Regions from separate parts of the Paenibacillus sp. FJAT-27812 genome, predicted to be linked through region 2. Evidence: riboswitches for the same ligand, from Rfam matches in the RefSeq annotation. Region 2 holds a riboswitch; each other region holds the start of a gene.
The links. A riboswitch is a leader RNA that binds a small molecule or an ion and turns the genes downstream of it on or off. The one in region 2 is predicted to bind cyclic di-AMP.

Region 1 (4,344 bases), 3.5 Mb from region 2:
TCGCTTTCGCAACAACCTTCTTGACCCCTAAATCCTTAAGCAGGATGGTCGTTAAAATGCTTGCTTGAATGTCATCGCCAATGGCGACGACGCCGCAGTCAAAGTTGCGCACGCCAAGCGAACGAAGCGTTTCCTCGTCCGTACAGTCCGCAGATACCGCATAGGTCAGAACGCCGCTCATTTCCTGAACGGCCTCCTCGTCCTTATCGATGCCAAGCACCTCATTGCCTAGCTCGATGAGTTCTCTGCCTAAGCTTGAGCCAAACCTTCCTAAACCTATTATGACAAATTGTTTCTTCTTCATACCCACTTGCAGCTTCCCCTATCCAATCGTAATTTTGCCTTCAGGATGCCGGTACAATTCTTTTTCTGTGCGAGGCCCCAGCGCGTAAGCTAATGTCAATGGCCCAAGCCGTCCGGCAAACATCGTTAATGCAATGACTATTTTCCCTACTGTGCTGAGTTCCGGGGTGACGCCGATCGACAATCCTACCGTACCGAACGCAGAGGTTGCTTCAAATAATAATTTAATGAACGCCTGATCCTCTGTCATTGACAAGGTCATCGTCACAATAATAACTAAACCTAACGAGATTAATGTAATCGTCAGCGCCTTGAAAATTCTGTCTTTGCCAAGCCGGTGCCGGAACATGACAATATCCTCGCGACCGCGAATCATCGCAATAACCGCTCCGACCAGCGTCGTAAAGGTTGTGGTCTTGATGCCGCCGCCTGTCGAGCCCGGCGATGCGCCGATAAACATCAGGATGATCGTAAAAAACATCGTCGCTTGCCGCAAAGCCGTATAATCAAGCGTATTGGCTCCTGCCGTCCGCGGCGTGACCGACTGGAAGAAGGAGGATAAAATTTTGCCTCCCCAATCCAACGAGCCAAGCGTCTTCGTATTGGAAAATTCAAATATAAAAATCACGATAGTGCCTACTGCAATCAAGGCTCCCGTCATCGACAATACAACCTTGCTGTGCAGCGACAGCCTGCGGTTTTTGCGGTACTCCATCAGATCCGACATGACAACAAAACCCAATCCGCCGGTTATAATAAGCATCATTGCCGCTATATTAACAATGGGATCCGATACATACATCGTTAAGCTTCTATAGCCGCCAAAAATATCGAATCCCGCATTGTTGAACATAGAAACCGCATGGAATGCGCCAAAAAACAACGCTTTGCCAAAGGGCATATCGAACGCAAACCGGGAGGAGAATAACGTGAACCCCACAAATTCTATCGCAAGCGAATATACAATGACCCGTCTAATAAGCCGAACGATGCCTTCCATGCTCGATTGATTCATCGCTTCCTGCAGCAACAGCCTCTCTCGCAATGAAATTTTTTTGCGCAGCACTAGCGCAACCAGCGTGGCCATCGTCATAAAGCCAAGTCCGCCGAGCTGAAATAGACACATGAGAATGACCTGTCCGGGGACGGAGAAATATGTACCCGTATCTACGACAACCAGCCCCGTTACGCATGTCGCTGACGTCGCCGTGAACAGCGCATCGATGAACGGCAGCCTCTCGCCGCTTGCCGATGCAAATGGCATGGATAATAATACGGCACCTAGTAAAATAATAAGCGCAAATCCGCTAACCAATATGCGCGGCGGCGACCACTTGAGCACATTCCAATCTATCTTCATCCGCTACCTTCTTCTTTTGTTTTATCATAATTGCTTGTTTTTAAGCATAAAAAAAAGCACTGGAAACTCAAGTGCTCTGTGCGATGAGTCCTGTTCCAATACGCCTACGAGGTTAGCTGTCGGATTCGGGCCTGGACAGGCAGCCCTATTCGGCGGCAAGAGATCATGCTCCTCCGCTAAAATTCACCCCATGCCGCCAAATTTGAACCGCTTTTGCTTGCAGCTTGTTCCACTCATTTGACAACTTTATGGTTCCCCCGTTTTCCTTAGGAAATTCGGCTGTGCTATTCAATTTAGTATGACGTTAACGATTATAATCCCAAATCAGTCCCGATATAAAGGTGATAGATATGACAAAAGGGACGATATTTGCTCAAATTAGGGCAATGGAATGAAGCAGCAAGCTCCAAGCTTGCTGGACATCGTTATTTCGCTGTTTCTTGTGTGCAAGCGGTCATCTCCATTGGATAATTCAGGGATTAATATGTTAATGTATTGTCATAAGCTACTCATTATAAAGACAGTAGGGGTGAATCCATGATTGATTCTATCAAGCCTAACGAATGGAAACGTTTTTTATGGGCAGCGATTGCTTGCTTTATTATTTATGCAGCCGTAGACATCGCTCCCATGTTCGCATCCATCGCATCCGGCGAATTAAACACAAAGGTAATTGAGAAGTCGACCGCTGAGAGCCGCGCGGCCGCTTTCGCGGAGAAACAGACAGGACTGACGGTGAAATCGGCTAAAGCCGTCCACCAAACCGATAAAATCATGAACGGTTATTTATCCAAAAATAAACTGACCAAAACGTATGCTGACAAATACGACTCTAGTTTCCCGACAGATACGTTCCAAGTTGATTTGAAATTTATTGGCGGCGGCAGCGGCTTCGTTTACGTACATATGCAAAGCGAAAAAATTGTGGCATGGCGTTTTCTAATCGATGGCGAGGAGCTGTCGGACGCAGATAAAACGAAGGAAGCTATCGCTTTCCTAACGAATCAAAGCTTCAGCGGGGTTGAATTTCAAGGCAATCAAATATTGGACAACGGAGATTGGCAGGGCCAGCCAAAAACGGATTATGCCATTAAGGACGCAAAATTAACGATCCATATCGACGCGCGAACCGTTGATGGGCGCACGGTCATAACCAAATATAAGCCCGCCTTTGCCGCCCCGGATGATTATGTCAGCTATGTGAAAAATCAAGACAAAATAGCTGGTTTCCTTACCGGCTTCGGTTACTTGTTCATGAGTTTCGTTCTGTTCATCTTGGCGATCATCTATGCCGTTCTGTACCGGAAATTCACTTCCTTCAAATATGGAATCATATTGACCATCATTTACTTTATCACCTATATCATCATGAATCTGAATGTGCTTGACGGCATTCGGGCCTCGATGGGCGAGGCTGATATGGCCGGAGCGACTACGACGGTTACGGCTGTCGTAACGGTGCTGCTAACCATTCCAATGGCCGGCGCGATTTATATTTCATTAATCGCAGGCGATGGCTTATGGAAGGCACAGGGCCGCGCATTATGGCCGCGCTTCGGGCAAAAAGGCTATGGTGACCATGTATGGCGCAGCGTTGGCCTCGCCTATTTATTCGCGATTATTTTGTTCGCGCTGCAATCCGTCATCTTCATCGCTTTAAGGCTGACCATTGGCACCTGGGATACGTCGGACGCTACGCAGTCTCCTTACAACATGAGCATTTTATGGCTCATGCCAGTGCTTGCTTGGGCGGCTGCGATTTCGGAGGAAGCTGTCTTCCGCTTCTTCGGTATCGGATTATTCCGCAAATGGTTCAAAAATACGTTTGCCGCAGCGCTGCTTCCAACCTTCTTCTGGGCGCTCGGACACGTCATGTATCCGTTCTATCCGTCCTCGACAAGATTGATCGAGCTGATGATTATCGGGCTCATATTCAGCTTTATTTTCGTCCGATACGGCTTGATTACGTCCATGTTCACCCATGCGATCTTCAACAGCGTAGCGGTCGGATTATCGCTGCTGACGATTGGCACAGCGCCAAATATCATCTCGGCGATCTTCTTCTCGGTGCTGCCGGTGCTGATTGCCTTTGTTCTCAAATATTTGAGCCACAAAAAAGAGAAGAAGCCGTCTGTTACGACGACTCCTCCCCTAGAGCAGCTATAATTTGCGAAGCTAGTTTATCACCAATAGATAGGGGCCGAAAGTCTTCGACTGAGGCCTCTTTTATTTTTTTGATCGAGCCAAAATGTTTCAGCAGAAGCTTGCGTCGCTTCTCACCGATGCCCGGAATCGAGTCAAGCTTCGATTCGACCATAGACTTGCCGCGCTGCTCGCGGTGGAACGTTATCGCAAATCGATGCACCTCGTCTTGAATGCGCTGCAGCAAATAAAACTCTTGGCTGTCTCGCGGCAAAGGTACGATCTCGGCAGGATCACCCGTCATAAGCTGCGCCGTTTTGTGCTTCGCATCCTTCACGAGGCCGCATACCGGAATGAATAAACCAAGCTCATTCTCCAGCACATCAAGCGCCGCCGATATTTGTCCCTTGCCGCCATCGACTACGATCAAATCCGGAGCCGCCAGCTCCTCCTTGAGTACACGCTCATAACGGCGCCGGATGACCTCCCGCATCGTTTCATAGTCATCGGGACCTTTTACCGTTTTCACCTTGTATTTG
Region 2 (4,344 bases):
ATAGATAAGGTATTAGAGGACTTGAATGACTCTTTGTCGATTGAGCGCTACTCGGTGGAAGAAGCGATAAAAGAATATCTTGATGTGGTCAGATTCAGCCATGACCGTTATGTGGAGGCGACAAGGTGGCATGCGGATGTTATCATCAATGGTTCGCAAAGTACTAATTACGGAGAAGGGCAGCCAGATGCTGCTTGACCGGGCATTGCAGAAGCTGAGGACATAGCAGGCAAAAAGCAAGACAGTCCAGAACCTAGTTGCTTGTTCTGGACTGTCTTTTTTTTGCAATAAAATCATTTAATCCAAAGAAACATAGGAGACAGAGCGTTGACGCAAAACAGATTCTTCAAGATCGCTGTTGTACGGAGACGAATCGGCGGAATGTGCGAGAACATGATTGACTGCAGAGGCGAATAGGTCGAGAATACGTCCGTCCTCATCCGTTTTGTCGTATTGGAAATGGTGAAGCGGCGGAAGAGGGACGCTGCCGATAAAGCTCTGAAGCAGATCGCTCCAACGTTCCAGGTCAATCGAATCCTCGGTATCGCTAGCAAACAGCTCGCTCCATCCGAATCCTTGATTGCTTGTTAAACGAAGGCAAATGCGATAGCCTGCAGAATCGACTGCGAGAGCAGGGATGACGAATAGCTCGATTCGTGTGACGGATAAAGAAGGGGTCTGTTCCGTGAAATGGTGCAGATGGTTTGCACAATTGGTCAACATGAATAAATCTCTCCTTTGCTCGCTTACGAGGTTAGCTGTCGGATTCGGGCTAGAGAGAATGCCCTACCAGGATTACAAGTCCCTGGATTCACCCCTTGCGGGACGTTAGTTAACGTTCGCGTTGGTTCCCCCGTTTTTTCAATCGAAAAATTCAGCGTTAATATTGTACTCTTCATTATATTCCTTAATTGCTTATCTGTAAATCTTTTGATTTAAAACAATGAAATGTATGAGATTGCTTGTTTGAATAAAACAGCCTCATCCCAGTCATGATTACGGAATGGACAAAATGAGTGAGTACCGACTAAGCCCGGTGCCGCGGCAGCAAATAAATGCACAAGGCGCTCGTCCTTAATCATGGAATTCCGCTGGAGCAGGGAGGGCGCGGCGAGAGGGAAGATGCCGATGAACCGAAGCAGCATGCTGCTCCATCTAGTCCAGTCGCATGGTTTTTCGGATCGTTTTATAAATAATTCACTCCAGCCCAAGCCTATGTCGCTCGTCACCTTGAGACAAATCCGGTAGCTGGAAGGCTCGGGCAAAACGGAGGGCAGAACAAACATTTCGATTCGTTTGATCATAATAGAGTCTGCAGGCTGCGCTGCTAGTTTTTCTGAAAAAATGTCTGCTTGCGTGGTCATTCAATAATCTCTCCTCAAATTCGCTTGCGAGGTTAGCTGCCGGATTCGGGCTAGAGAGACGCCCTACCGAAGCGAATTGGCTTCGGTTTCACCCCATGCGAACAAGCTGTTTTGCCGTCCGCGATTGGTTCCCCCGCTTTTTCAAATGAAAAATTCAGCGATAATAGTTAGCCTAAATCGGCTTGCCGTCTATAGTAAACCCGATTGTGATTATTGTAAAACAGTGGTATTTCGGGATTGGGCATCGTAAAGCCATTTTGCAAGATATACAATCATTTATGCAGTAAAAACAGCTTCATTCACCGAAAAACTCGTTCATCCTCTTCTAATCTCTCCTTTTGAAAAATCTGATAATTCGCACTGATAAACGGTGGTTGGGTGAATGACACTATTTTCGAAAATAGGAGTAAAGCGTAGAAATAGTGAGATATATCGAGATCGAATTCTATGTAAGCGCTGCGAAACGTTCTGCAGGGCTGAAATTAGCTAAATTCGCCAGCGGACTCTCTTTACAGTGTCAATAGCGAGGAGTAAGATTCGATACAGGATTTACTAATAAGTTTCGATTTACTGATCGCTGAGTTTCCGTGAATGCGGAAAACGGGGGAACCACTAAATAAGCTTTGCGCATGTTCGATGTGAGAGTCGAACGGCCGCAGAGCAGGGGTGAATCTTTGACAGGTGCCATGGACACCGGTCAAAGTAGGGCGACTCTCACCGCCCGAATCCGACAGCTAACCTCGTAAGCGTGGACTTGGAGAGGATTGATGAAACTTGTGATCGATTAAAGTCGACCACAGAGTGTCATAGGCCTCTGTGGTTTTTTACTGCCCAAAAACGGGGAAATTGCTAGAAAATGGTTAAAATTTACTGAATCCTGCACCAGCAGGAACGGGGGAACCAACGAAGCATAAGGCGTGTAAGCACGCTTGCTGCTTCATGGGGTGAATCGCTTGGCAGCAGCCAGGCGTAGGGCAACTCTCAGGCCCGAATCCGACAGCTAACCTCGTAAGTGTACTCGAGAGGGGCAACAGCCATCGCGCTTCCCGCGGCTTATTTTAGCTGCGGGGTATAAGAAGCCGCGGGATTGGTACCTCTTATCCCAAGGCTTCTTTTTTGTTGCTATTTTTGCCAAATGGAGGATACGGGTGTTGGTAGAAGAGCATATTATCGTTGCGGGGTTCAACGAATCTGGCAAATCATTTATACGGACGTTAATGTTTCATCAAATGAAATTTATCGTGTTGACAAATAGCAAGCAGGAGGAGAAGCTGCTTCGCAAGCAGGGGATCATGAACGTTCATTACATCAATACGAATGATCGCCAAAGCTGGCAGCCGCCGCATTATCCGATTCGTGAAGTGTTCATATTCGAGAGCAGCTTCGCGCTTAGCTGCCGCTTCGTCCATTGCTGCCGGATATGGACGGCCAAGCCGATCTACGTGATCACGCAGCAGTGGAATCCGCGGGCGATTTATAAAGGGCTGGGCGCAGACCATATCGTATATTCTCAAAACGGCGAAGTCGGTTTTCTATTAAGCCACAAATAATACAGGAGGAAAACAATATGCTAGATGTTTATATGATCGTCGCTTTGCTGGCTTGCTTCGGTTTATTTTACGGGTTTTTAGCTTGGTGCGGCAGCGTTGTCGACCAAACGGGGGGCGAAAGCCAATGATCATCGTAATGGCAATGGCCTTGTTTGTTTTCGTTTATCTCGTATATGCCTTAATTCATCCGGAAAAGTTTTAGTGGAGGAGGATTACCTACAATGGATATTTTGCAATTGCTGATCGTCATAGCGATTCTGATATTGCTAGTAAAACCGTTAGGCACCTATGTCTATCACGTGTTCTCGAATGAGCAAAATCGGTTAGACAAGGTGTTCGGAGGCTCTGAGCGGCTGATTTATAAAATTATTGGTTTAAAACGGCGCGAGGGCATGAGCTGGAAAATGTACGCCCTTAGCTTTATCGCAACCAATATTATATTGGTAGCTTTCAGTTATTTGATTCTGCGTTTGCAAAACGCGCTTCCGTTTAATCCAAATGGGATGGGAAGCATGGAGCCGACGCTTACCTTTAATACGGTCATCAGCTTTATCACAAATACGAACCTGCAGCATTACAGCGGAGAGAGCTCCCTATCGTATTTCTCTTCATGATGATGATGTTTACGTCAGCGGCAACGGGCTTCTCGGTGGCGATTGCCTTTGTCCGCGGCATTACAAGCAAAGGGAAAACGATCGGTAACTTCTTCGAGGATTTCGTCAAGGCACATACGCGGATCTTTCTTCCGGTATCCTTTGTTATTACGCTTGTGCTCGTGGCCCTTCATGTGCCGCAGACACTTGATCCAACCTTGACGGTCAAAACGTTAGAGGGCGCGATGCAGCAAATTGCAATCGGTCCTGTCGCTTCACTGGAATCGATCAAGCATTTGGGGACGAACGGCGGCGGATTTTTTGGCGTCAACTCGGCGCATCCCTTTGAAAATCCAAATCCTTTGACAAACGTCATCCAAATTTTATCGATGTGGGCATTGCCGGCATCACTGCCGTATGCGTTCGGCTTATTCGCCAAAAACAAAAAGCAGGGCTGGGTCGTATTCGCTGCGATGATGTGCCTGTTCCTCGTGTTCTTGAGCGTAGCGTACACGTCAGAGAAAACAGGCAATCCAGCGATGAGCGCGCTTGGCATCGATGCTTCGCAAGGCAGTATGGAAGGCAAGGAAGTAAGGTTCGGCATCGCGCAGTCCGCATTGTTCACTACGGTGACGGCAGCAGCAACGACCGGTACCGTTAACAATATGCATGATACGCTTACGCCGCTCGGCGGCCTGGTTCCGCTTGGCGAAATGATGCTGAATGTCGTCTTTGGCGGCAAGGGCGTCGGCCTCATCAACATGCTTATGTATGCGATACTCGCCGTTTTCATATGCGGGCTGATGGTTGGACGAACGCCGGAATTTTTGGGTAGAA
Region 3 (4,344 bases), 500 kb from region 2:
TATATGATCGTACCCCAGCCTGCGCTTTGCCATACACCTGAGAGCACATACATCGTCTTAAACCATCTCGGATCAGTCAGAAAATCAGGTGCGTCAAACCCTAGCCATTGAAGCAGGTGCGTGACAATCCCTGACGAAGGCGACAGGAACGTAATGATCATACCCGCCATAACGACGACTGAAATGAAATGCGGCGCATAAGTGACGGTCTGAGCCATCTTCTTAAAGAAGCCGCCCTTAATCTCATTGAAGGCAAGCGCCAGAATAATCGGAATCGGAAACCCGATAGCCAGTTCATACAGGCTAATGCTCAAAGTGTTCCATATCAAGTCCCAGAAGTAATAAGAATCAAAAAATCGGACAAAATGATCAAAACCTACCCAAGGGCTTCCTAAAATCCCTTTTGTCGGTATAAAGTTTTTGAACGCAATTTGTATGCCATACATCGGAAGATAAGAGAAAATAAGAAAGTAGAAAAAGGCGGGGGCGATGAATAGATACAGCTCCCAATTTTGAAACAATCTTTTCCCCACTCTGCTCTTCATCTTGCCCGGCTTCAGCATGCTGCCCGTTGCAATACGTTTAACCTCCTGCATAGAATCACTCCTTCCCCGTTTCGTAATTATTGTTCTTGTTTGTGTTTGGCGATTAGGATTTCACAAATGCTATCGCTTACAATTACAACGATAGCCGACAAACGGAAAACCCGTAAATATGTCGTTTTCCATCTTCATGAAAGCGCATAACTCTTATGAAGATATATAAGGAAAATAACTAGTCCGACTATTCCGACAACAACGATTATGTGTCATTTTTGTCCGAAAACCCCCGGTTTTACTGCATCCGCAAAATATACCAATCGCATTTAAAGCGGCTGACACCCCTTCGGGACAGTCAAAAATGGTGAAATCAAGAATGACATGTATGCGTTTTCATAAAAAGCTTCAAAAAGCGCCTCCAAATTAGCCAGCCGCTTGCGCTACTTTGAAAAGGCATAAAAAAGAGGCCCCGCAAAAGTTCGATGAACTTCTGCACAGCCTCTTATTCAACCTCTGCGGTTATAACCTGCGGCACCTTACTTCGACTCCATCATTGCCGCAAAAGCATCCTCTGTTATTACTCGGCGTGCCGTTACGTAACGCTTCTCATAATAGCTATCGCTCAGCTTCGTAATCGTAACCCCTTTGCTTGTAGAAGAATGAGCGAACTTTCCTTCTCCTATGTAAATGCCTGCATGGGAGACTCCTTTTCCGCTTGTATTAAAAAATACAAGATCTCCCTCACGCAGCTCATCTTTATTGACCTCAGTACCCGTCTCGGATTGAGACTGGGATGTTCTTGGCAGCTTCACATCAAACTGGTTAAAAATATGTAAAATAAAGCCCGAGCAATCAAATCCTTTATTCGTTGTGCCGCCCCATTTATACGGAGTTCCGATAACATCGCCTACTGAAGCGTCAAGCACCGAGCGCTCTGACTTCTCAGCGAGCACGCTCCCTCCGCCAAGCAATAACATGATGCAGGATAAAAATACGACTAAACTTCTTTTCAAAGCTGCTTCTCCCTTCGCTGCCTACGAGGTTAGCTTATGGGTTCGGTTGAAGATCCCTATGCTGTAGGATAATCCTTGAGCAATTCACCCTAGGTGGTTCCCCCGTTTCTTACAAAAACAAAGAATTAGGCACGTAAATAGACTACATAGTATAGTTTAATTCGATTGTTTCAGCCATAATCCTCCAAAATCTATATTAGAATCCTTTCATTTTTCATTATCTTTCCTTTTGGTTTGTCAAATAGTTGATTTATTCATGCCAAAACTGTGCTCGAGCTAGCCGATAAAAAAAGAGTATCCGTATTTACATACAGTTACTCTTTGCTTTTAAGCGTGCTCCAAATGCTTCAAGGTTTGAACAAAAATCTCTTTGACATGGTCATCATCAATGGAGTAATAAACCGTCTTGCCTTCCTTGCGGCGCTTAACGATTCTCACATTGCGCAAATAGCGAAGCTGGTGGGAAACGGCGGACTGCGCCATGCTGAGTACGAGGCATAAATCATGCACGCATAACTCATGGTTCAGCAAAGCATGTATCATTTTAACCCTTGTAGGATCACCTAGCGCTTTAAAAAGCTCAGCCAAATCAACCGCTGTCTGCTCCTGCAGCTTTGCTTGATTTAACACATTCAGATTCATATCGGTGCCTAAACAAGTATCGTCGCATTGTTCTTCCACTACTCGATCCATCTCTCTTTGCCACCGCCTTTATATTCGTACTTTTCATTATATCAGAAAGATTACGTTTAAGGCAGTCTATCCTTGTATATCAAATTTTCGGTCATTTGTCATATGAGCATACATTCATTTATTGCCAATTATGATATGATGCTTTAGAAACTAACCATCGAAACGGAATTTGGAGCTGGTAACCTTGTATATTTACTTTTTCGAAACACTGCTTTATTTGTCCTTTGCCTTTACTGGCGGTTACATATGTCTTTTATTCGTTCCTGACCGCTCAAAGCCAGCCATTAAATATCCAGTGGACTTATTCCAATACGCGATTCTCGGCATTCCATTATTCTCGTTTATGTCAATCATACGAACAACGATTGTCCTCAGCGATTTTGCCGAAAATATGTCCTTTGTGCAAATTTTGCTCATCGTATTAAAGGATTACAACTACGGGAACGCATGGATCTGGAACCTTATCATCTGTACGGTCATGTACATGATCACGGTATTAAGCGGCTTTCAGCATAAGTGGACCAAGTGGCTGCTTGCCATCACCTGGATATGCAGCATACTTGCTCACGGATGGGCAAGCCACCCGACCGGTTTCTCCGCCACATGGGGATTTCTCTCCCAATCCATCCATGTCGCTGCCGTATCGATTTGGCTTGGAACGCTTCTCTTGGCAGCATGGTTCACAAGGGGCGAACTGAGATGGAACGCTTTTATCCGCTGGTTTACGCCGCTATCGATTGTAAGTATGGCGCTTATCATAGCCGCTGGGCTAGTGATGATGTCGCTTATCGTTGACGGATATATCAATTCATGGGGCATCAATTACGGCGAAGCCCTTCTGCTCAAGCATCTTGTCTTTCTGCCGCTTCTCCTTCTTGGCTTTATGAACGGTTTTCTGGCGAAGCTAACGAATAATGGCAAAGATGAACGCAAGCTGCTATGGTGGCTTCGCCTTGAAACGTTTGTAGCCCTTGCGGTTCTTATCATTACAGCCTTTATGGGCGTACAGGAGCCCCCGCATGAAGACGAGTTTGAGCTGCCGACGCCTTCTCCGTTATTTAAGCGGCTGCATGGCCAAATGCAAACCTTAGACCTGCAATGGAGCTGGGGTTTTGCGCCGCTTGCGATGATCGCACTCGGGCTCATTGCTCTGGCTATGCTGATTCCTCTATATAAAAGAGAAAAACGCGGCCTATTTATCACAAGTATGTTAATGGGTATATTGCTTCCGTTCCTCGGTATACTCTTATCTGTTAAGTAAAGGCACGAGATCATTTCCTGCGAATATGATACCATCGGACTGTTTAGAAACAGCTCGATGGTTTTTTTATGTTTTTATGTCACATTTGGGGAGAATAAGTTTGACATAAATGTTGGATTCGCATATTATATGAGCAAGTATTCATATATTGATTTTGAAAGAAGGCTAACGTATGAATGAATATCGCATAAAGGGGCTGTCCTGCGGCGGATGCGCCCTCCGTATGGAGGAAGAGATCAAGCAATTGGAGCATGGCGATGATGCAAAGCTTAGCTATAACTCAGGAAAATTAACGGTTAATCCGCAAATTTCCATGGTCGAAGTCAGAAAAATTTTAAAATCGGACAATGCCTACATCGAATCGAGCGCGGAATCAAATACCGAGCACAATCATAATCACCATGATCATGACGGTCATACGCATGATGGACATGATCATGGTCATGACCACAGCCATGAAGACGGCAATGGGAAAATGCTGAAATTGCTCATTACATCCGGCGTTGTTTATGTCGCGGCATTGCTGCTTGACGGCGTACTCGACAAACAAGCGGTCATTATTTTGTACGTGCTTGCGACGATTATTAGCGGCTACACCACCTTTTTCCGCGGACTCAAAAACCTATTCAAACTAAAATTTAATATCGATACGTTAATGACGATTGCATTAATTGGCGCGGTTGCCATTGGCGAATGGAAGGAAGCTACGCTCGTTGCCATTTTATTTGGGCTTAATGAGCTGCTCGAAGGGTATGGAATGGAGAAGGCGCGGCGTTCCATGGAGGCTTTACTCCAAGTTGCCCCTAAGGAAGCCTTAAAGCTGGACAACGGCCAAGAG
Region 4 (4,344 bases), 1.1 Mb from region 2:
GGATATATTACAAAAAAATTGGTGCAAATCGCAGAACAACAATTAGGTCAACGCAACTTCTAGCAAAAGCCAAAAAGCCCTCCATTATCTTCGCGATAATGAAGGGCTTTTTTTATGAGCTATTTTTGAAGATGATACGGAACCGTCGCTATGACCACATCTTTTTGCGTAAACAGATAGGCGCGGAGCATTAAACTTGTCTGGTTGTGCAGAAAATAATGCCACCAATGCTTCGTAATAAATTGTGGAATGAGAATCGTAATATGATCGGTCTCTCCCGTTTTCCATTCAATCGTATCAATAAACCGCATTAGCGGCCTAATGATGCTCCGATAGCTGGAACGAAGCACAATGAGCCGAACGCCAGGGTTCCATTCCTCCCACTTCTTCTCCATGCGTTCAATGTCTTCGTCATCGAAGCCCACATATACGGCAACCACGTTATCGGTTAGCGATTTGGCATAGCTGAGCGAGTGATTAACGACACGTGTTATGCCCGCTACGGGAACAACAATCGTACTGCCTTTTATGACCGGCTTATCATTTGCCATATTGATCCGCAGCTCATCAGCCATATTCCGGTAATGACGGTGGATACCATAGAAAATAAAGATGACGATCGGCAGGAAAATAAACACCATCCAAACGTGGCTAAACTTCGTAATGATGAAGATCAATGTGATCGCAAGCGTCGTCAGCATTCCAATCGTGTTAATAACAAACCGCGATAGCCAGCCTTTTGGCTTCAACTTCAACCATCTTACCATCATCCCAAGCTGGGATAGGGTGAACGGAATAAACACGCCTACCGCATAAAGCGGAATTAAATTTTCGGTATTGCCATGAAAGGTTATAACAAGGAGTGCGGATAGGATTCCTAAAATGATAATGCCGTTTGAAAATCCCAAACGAYCCCCGCGAGCCATAAACATATTTGGCATATATTTATCTTTAGCCAGCATAAAGGCAAGCAGCGGGAATGCGGCGTAAGCCGTATTGGCTGCGAGAAATAAAATCAGAGCGGTTACTGCCTGTATCCCGTAATAAATGACTCCTCTGCCGAATGTGGCATTGGCGATTTGCGATACGACCGTTTCTTTCTCGCTCGGGACAATGCCATACCAGTAGGCTAGCAAACTAATGCCGATAAACATTGCGCCAAGAATAGTCCCCATCATAATAAGCGTCTTTGCCGCATTCCGGTCAGCAGGCTGTTTAAAGTTAGGAATCGCATTCGACATCGCTTCAACGCCAGTAAGCGCTGAGCAGCCGGAGCTGAACGCTTTTAACAACAAAAACAAACTAATATTCAAGACCGCCGAGCCCATCTCCGGCACAGCCGCATGAATGCCGCCTGCTGCATATTTGATCATTCCGGAAATAATAAGCACAAATATTGCGATTACAAACAAATAGACAGGCATGGCGAGGACGGAAGCGGATTCCGTAATTCCCCGCAAATTGATAATCGTCAGCACCAGAATCATCACTAACGCAATGCTGACTCTATGATCATGAAGCGATGGGAAGGCCGAGGTAATGGCATCCGTTCCAGCCGACGTGCTGACAGCGACAGTCAGAATATAATCAACAAGCAGCGAGCCGCCCGCCAGCAAACCAGTCGAGACGCCTAAATTGTCTTTGGCAACGATATAGGCACCGCCGCCTGTCGGGTAAGAAAATATCGTTTGGCGATACGATAAAATTAAAACTAATAATAGACCGAGCACAGCCAGCGAGATCGGAATCGAATACCACACTGCCGCAAATCCGACAGCCATTAACACGATCAAAATCTGCTCTGTACCATAGGCAACCGATGACAGCGCATCGGAGGATAATACAGCTAACGCCTTAAGCTTGCTTAGCTTCTCGCCTTCAATTTCCGCGCTTTTCATCGGGCGTCCGATTAATAACCGTTTAAATCTGCTAACCATGAAGATGCCCCATTTCAATTCATTGGATGATAATCTTTACGTCCTTGGAGTACATTCTCCCTTTAGCATGTTCGCATGTTCATTTGTTATGCACCCTTTTCATCCAACGCTCTAACAGAAGGCCAATCCTAAAATGGACAAAAAAAGCCGCAGGAAAGTAAGGACTTTCCCACGGCTTCTCCAAAAAATATCGGTAGGCACGCGAATAATTCCTCTTCTGGACGCTTACGAGGTTAGCTGACGGATTCGGGCGCAAAAGTCGCCCTAAACTTCGTAAATGAAGTTATTCACCCCTGAGATTAGATCGTATGATCAGCACTCTATGGTTTCCCCGCTTCTTTTTCAGAACTCAGCGATTAAGGTTTATATGCTATACAAGATATCGTGATTGATCTCGTTTTGAATCATACTCCTTCCAAAAAATATTGTAAAGGAACATAAATAATCGAATTGATTTCAAATCCCGCTATATGAATCCATTTAAACGCTTACATCCCATACAATCTTTTCGTATCGCTCTTATGCTCTCTATCTCAATAGCAATTACCCGTTCAACATAGCAATCCGTAAGAAACCTAGGTCAGTTCGGTATGATAATATGAAAGAAGGATAACTTCTCAATATGCGGAGGAAAGGATGTAGTACAATGGCTAAATATACAACCTTTATCAAGTCGGAGGATGCTAGAGCGCAAGCCGAGTTTTATATCCAGGCATTAGGCGGTGAGATCCAGTCTCTGATGACGCACGGGCAATTGTCAAACGCCAGCGATGAGCTGAAGGACAAGGTTTTGCATCTCTGTGTACGGGCTGGAGGCGTTAATTTCTTCATGTCGGATTCCGTATTTGAGCCGCTAGTTAGAGGAAACAACGTTCATCTGGCACTTGAGTTCAAAACGGAATCTGAAGCACGGCAAGCCTTCGACAATTTAGCAGCAGGCGGCCATATTAGCCAACCGTTGGAGCCGGTATTTTGGGGTTCATTATACGGTGAAATCGAAGATAAATTCGGAATCAAATGGATGATAACTACAGCGCAAGAAGTGAGCCAAGCCTGATTCAATCCACCATTTATTTGCTTCTTTGAGGAGGTCGGCCATCAATCTGGTCGGTCTCTTTTTGCTTTGGAGCTAAAATAAAACAAGGGTTTGTCCCCGGAGGTGTCGAATAGTGCCCATGATGGTTCATTCTATAGCATACGATTAGGAGGATGGCGAATCATGTCGTTCTTATTCAAAGCCAGCGATTACCCGCAAAGCCCTGGCTGTTATCTCATGAAAGATGCTGACGGCCGTATTCTCTATGTCGGCAAGTCCAAAAATTTGCGGAGCAGGCTGCGCTCTTATTTTACTAAAAATCATACGCTTAGAAAAATAACCCAGCTCGTTGATGAAATATCATCGATTGAGGTTGTGCTTGTAAATAACGAATCAGAGAGCCTGCTGCTTGAAAACAATTTAATCAAAATACATAAGCCACCCTATAATCGTGCGTTAAAAAAAGACAATAGCGGCTATGCTTATTTGCAGCTTACAGCAGACCCCCTGCCTCGGCTCGATGTTTATTACCGTAATCGGAAACGAAGTCAGACCGCCGCTGCTTCCGCTTCCCTTCCCTTGCATCGTCTGGGTCCCTTCAAAAGTGCCCGCTTTCGCGACGCTTTGCTCGAATTCGTAACGGAGCATTACGGCCTCCGCACCTGCAAAACGATGCCCAAGCAGGTATGCCTGCTGTACCATATCGGCAAATGCAGCGGGGTCTGTGAAGGCAAAATTTCCAAAAGTGAATATTTGGAGCATACCAGGCAGGCGTCCGAGCTTCTCGCTAATCGTGGGCAAGGCTTGATCGAAACGCTTTATGCGAAGATGGAGGCTTATGCGGCAAAAATGGAGTTTGAGAAGGCGCAGCAGATGCTGCTAAGCATTCGCAATCTGGAGCAGGCATCTGACAAGCAAATCGTCGATCGTGAGGCGGCCATCGATCAAGATGTGCTTTACTTCGGGGAAACGCATGTGCTGGTAGCTAAGGTTCAAGAAGGCATGCTGCGGGATTTTCAAATGTTGGAACTTAAATCTGCGGATGTAGAAACAGCTTATGACCAGTTCATTATGACGCGTTACGCCGAGAATAGCCCTGATGAATTGATTGTGAACGTCATAAATGACCAGAAGCTTGTGCGTGCAGCCATTAGAGGAAAAACGAAAAAGCTGCTCACCATTACACAGCCGAAGCGCGGGCTAAAATTCGATTTGCTCCAGCTGTGCAAATACAACTATGACTATCGAATCGAGCGGCTTCGCTGCGGGCAGGAACAGCCGGTCCCTTAAAATCGCTTTATTTTTGAGCAACCTTAGCCATATCCCTGCTCTCCAAGATGGAAGTTTCATATCCTCTGCTCACGATGTGGA

Region 1: linked by a shared signal. The riboswitch ahead of ADU23_RS00800 (TrkH family potassium uptake protein) and the one ahead of ADU23_RS15715 (hypothetical protein) in region 2 are both predicted to bind cyclic di-AMP.
Region 3: linked by a shared signal. The riboswitch ahead of ADU23_RS13545 (C40 family peptidase) and the one ahead of ADU23_RS15715 (hypothetical protein) in region 2 are both predicted to bind cyclic di-AMP.
Region 4: linked by a shared signal. The riboswitch ahead of ADU23_RS19890 (APC family permease) and the one ahead of ADU23_RS15715 (hypothetical protein) in region 2 are both predicted to bind cyclic di-AMP.

The regions. Positions count from the first base shown of each region.
Region 1 covers NZ_LIGH01000001.1:180,035-184,378, forward strand. The annotation lists gene ADU23_RS00795 (potassium channel family protein) at 1-304, opposite strand, end outside; gene ADU23_RS00800 (TrkH family potassium uptake protein) at 323-1,663, opposite strand; cyclic di-AMP (ydaO/yuaA leader) riboswitch at 1,750-1,954, opposite strand; gene ADU23_RS00805 (CPBP family intramembrane glutamic endopeptidase) at 2,201-3,829, shown strand; gene uvrC (excinuclease ABC subunit UvrC) at 3,798-4,344, opposite strand, start outside.
Region 2 covers NZ_LIGH01000001.1:3,715,770-3,720,113, forward strand. The annotation lists gene ADU23_RS15700 (hypothetical protein) at 1-198, shown strand, start outside; gene ADU23_RS15705 (hypothetical protein) at 298-723, opposite strand; cyclic di-AMP (ydaO/yuaA leader) riboswitch at 729-890, opposite strand; gene ADU23_RS15710 (hypothetical protein) at 936-1,364, opposite strand; cyclic di-AMP (ydaO/yuaA leader) riboswitch at 1,371-1,534, opposite strand; cyclic di-AMP (ydaO/yuaA leader) riboswitch at 1,930-2,128, shown strand; cyclic di-AMP (ydaO/yuaA leader) riboswitch at 2,223-2,394, shown strand; gene ADU23_RS15715 (hypothetical protein) at 2,513-2,914, shown strand; gene kdpF (K(+)-transporting ATPase subunit F) at 3,051-3,116, shown strand; partial or broken gene kdpA (potassium-transporting ATPase subunit KdpA) at 3,136-4,344, shown strand, end outside.
Region 3 covers NZ_LIGH01000001.1:3,220,608-3,224,951, reverse strand. The annotation lists gene ADU23_RS13550 (ABC transporter permease) at 1-563, opposite strand, end outside; gene ADU23_RS13545 (C40 family peptidase) at 1,076-1,552, opposite strand; cyclic di-AMP (ydaO/yuaA leader) riboswitch at 1,556-1,694, opposite strand; gene ADU23_RS13540 (ArsR/SmtB family transcription factor) at 1,880-2,245, opposite strand; gene ADU23_RS13535 (copper resistance D family protein) at 2,430-3,506, shown strand; gene ADU23_RS13530 (heavy metal translocating P-type ATPase) at 3,679-4,344, shown strand, end outside.
Region 4 covers NZ_LIGH01000001.1:4,799,534-4,803,877, reverse strand. The annotation lists gene ADU23_RS19895 (alpha/beta-type small acid-soluble spore protein) at 1-63, shown strand, start outside; gene ADU23_RS19890 (APC family permease) at 120-1,937, opposite strand; cyclic di-AMP (ydaO/yuaA leader) riboswitch at 2,145-2,302, opposite strand; gene ADU23_RS19885 (VOC family protein) at 2,584-2,994, shown strand; gene ADU23_RS19880 (GIY-YIG nuclease family protein) at 3,157-4,263, shown strand; gene ADU23_RS19875 (NAD-dependent epimerase/dehydratase family protein) at 4,271-4,344, opposite strand, start outside.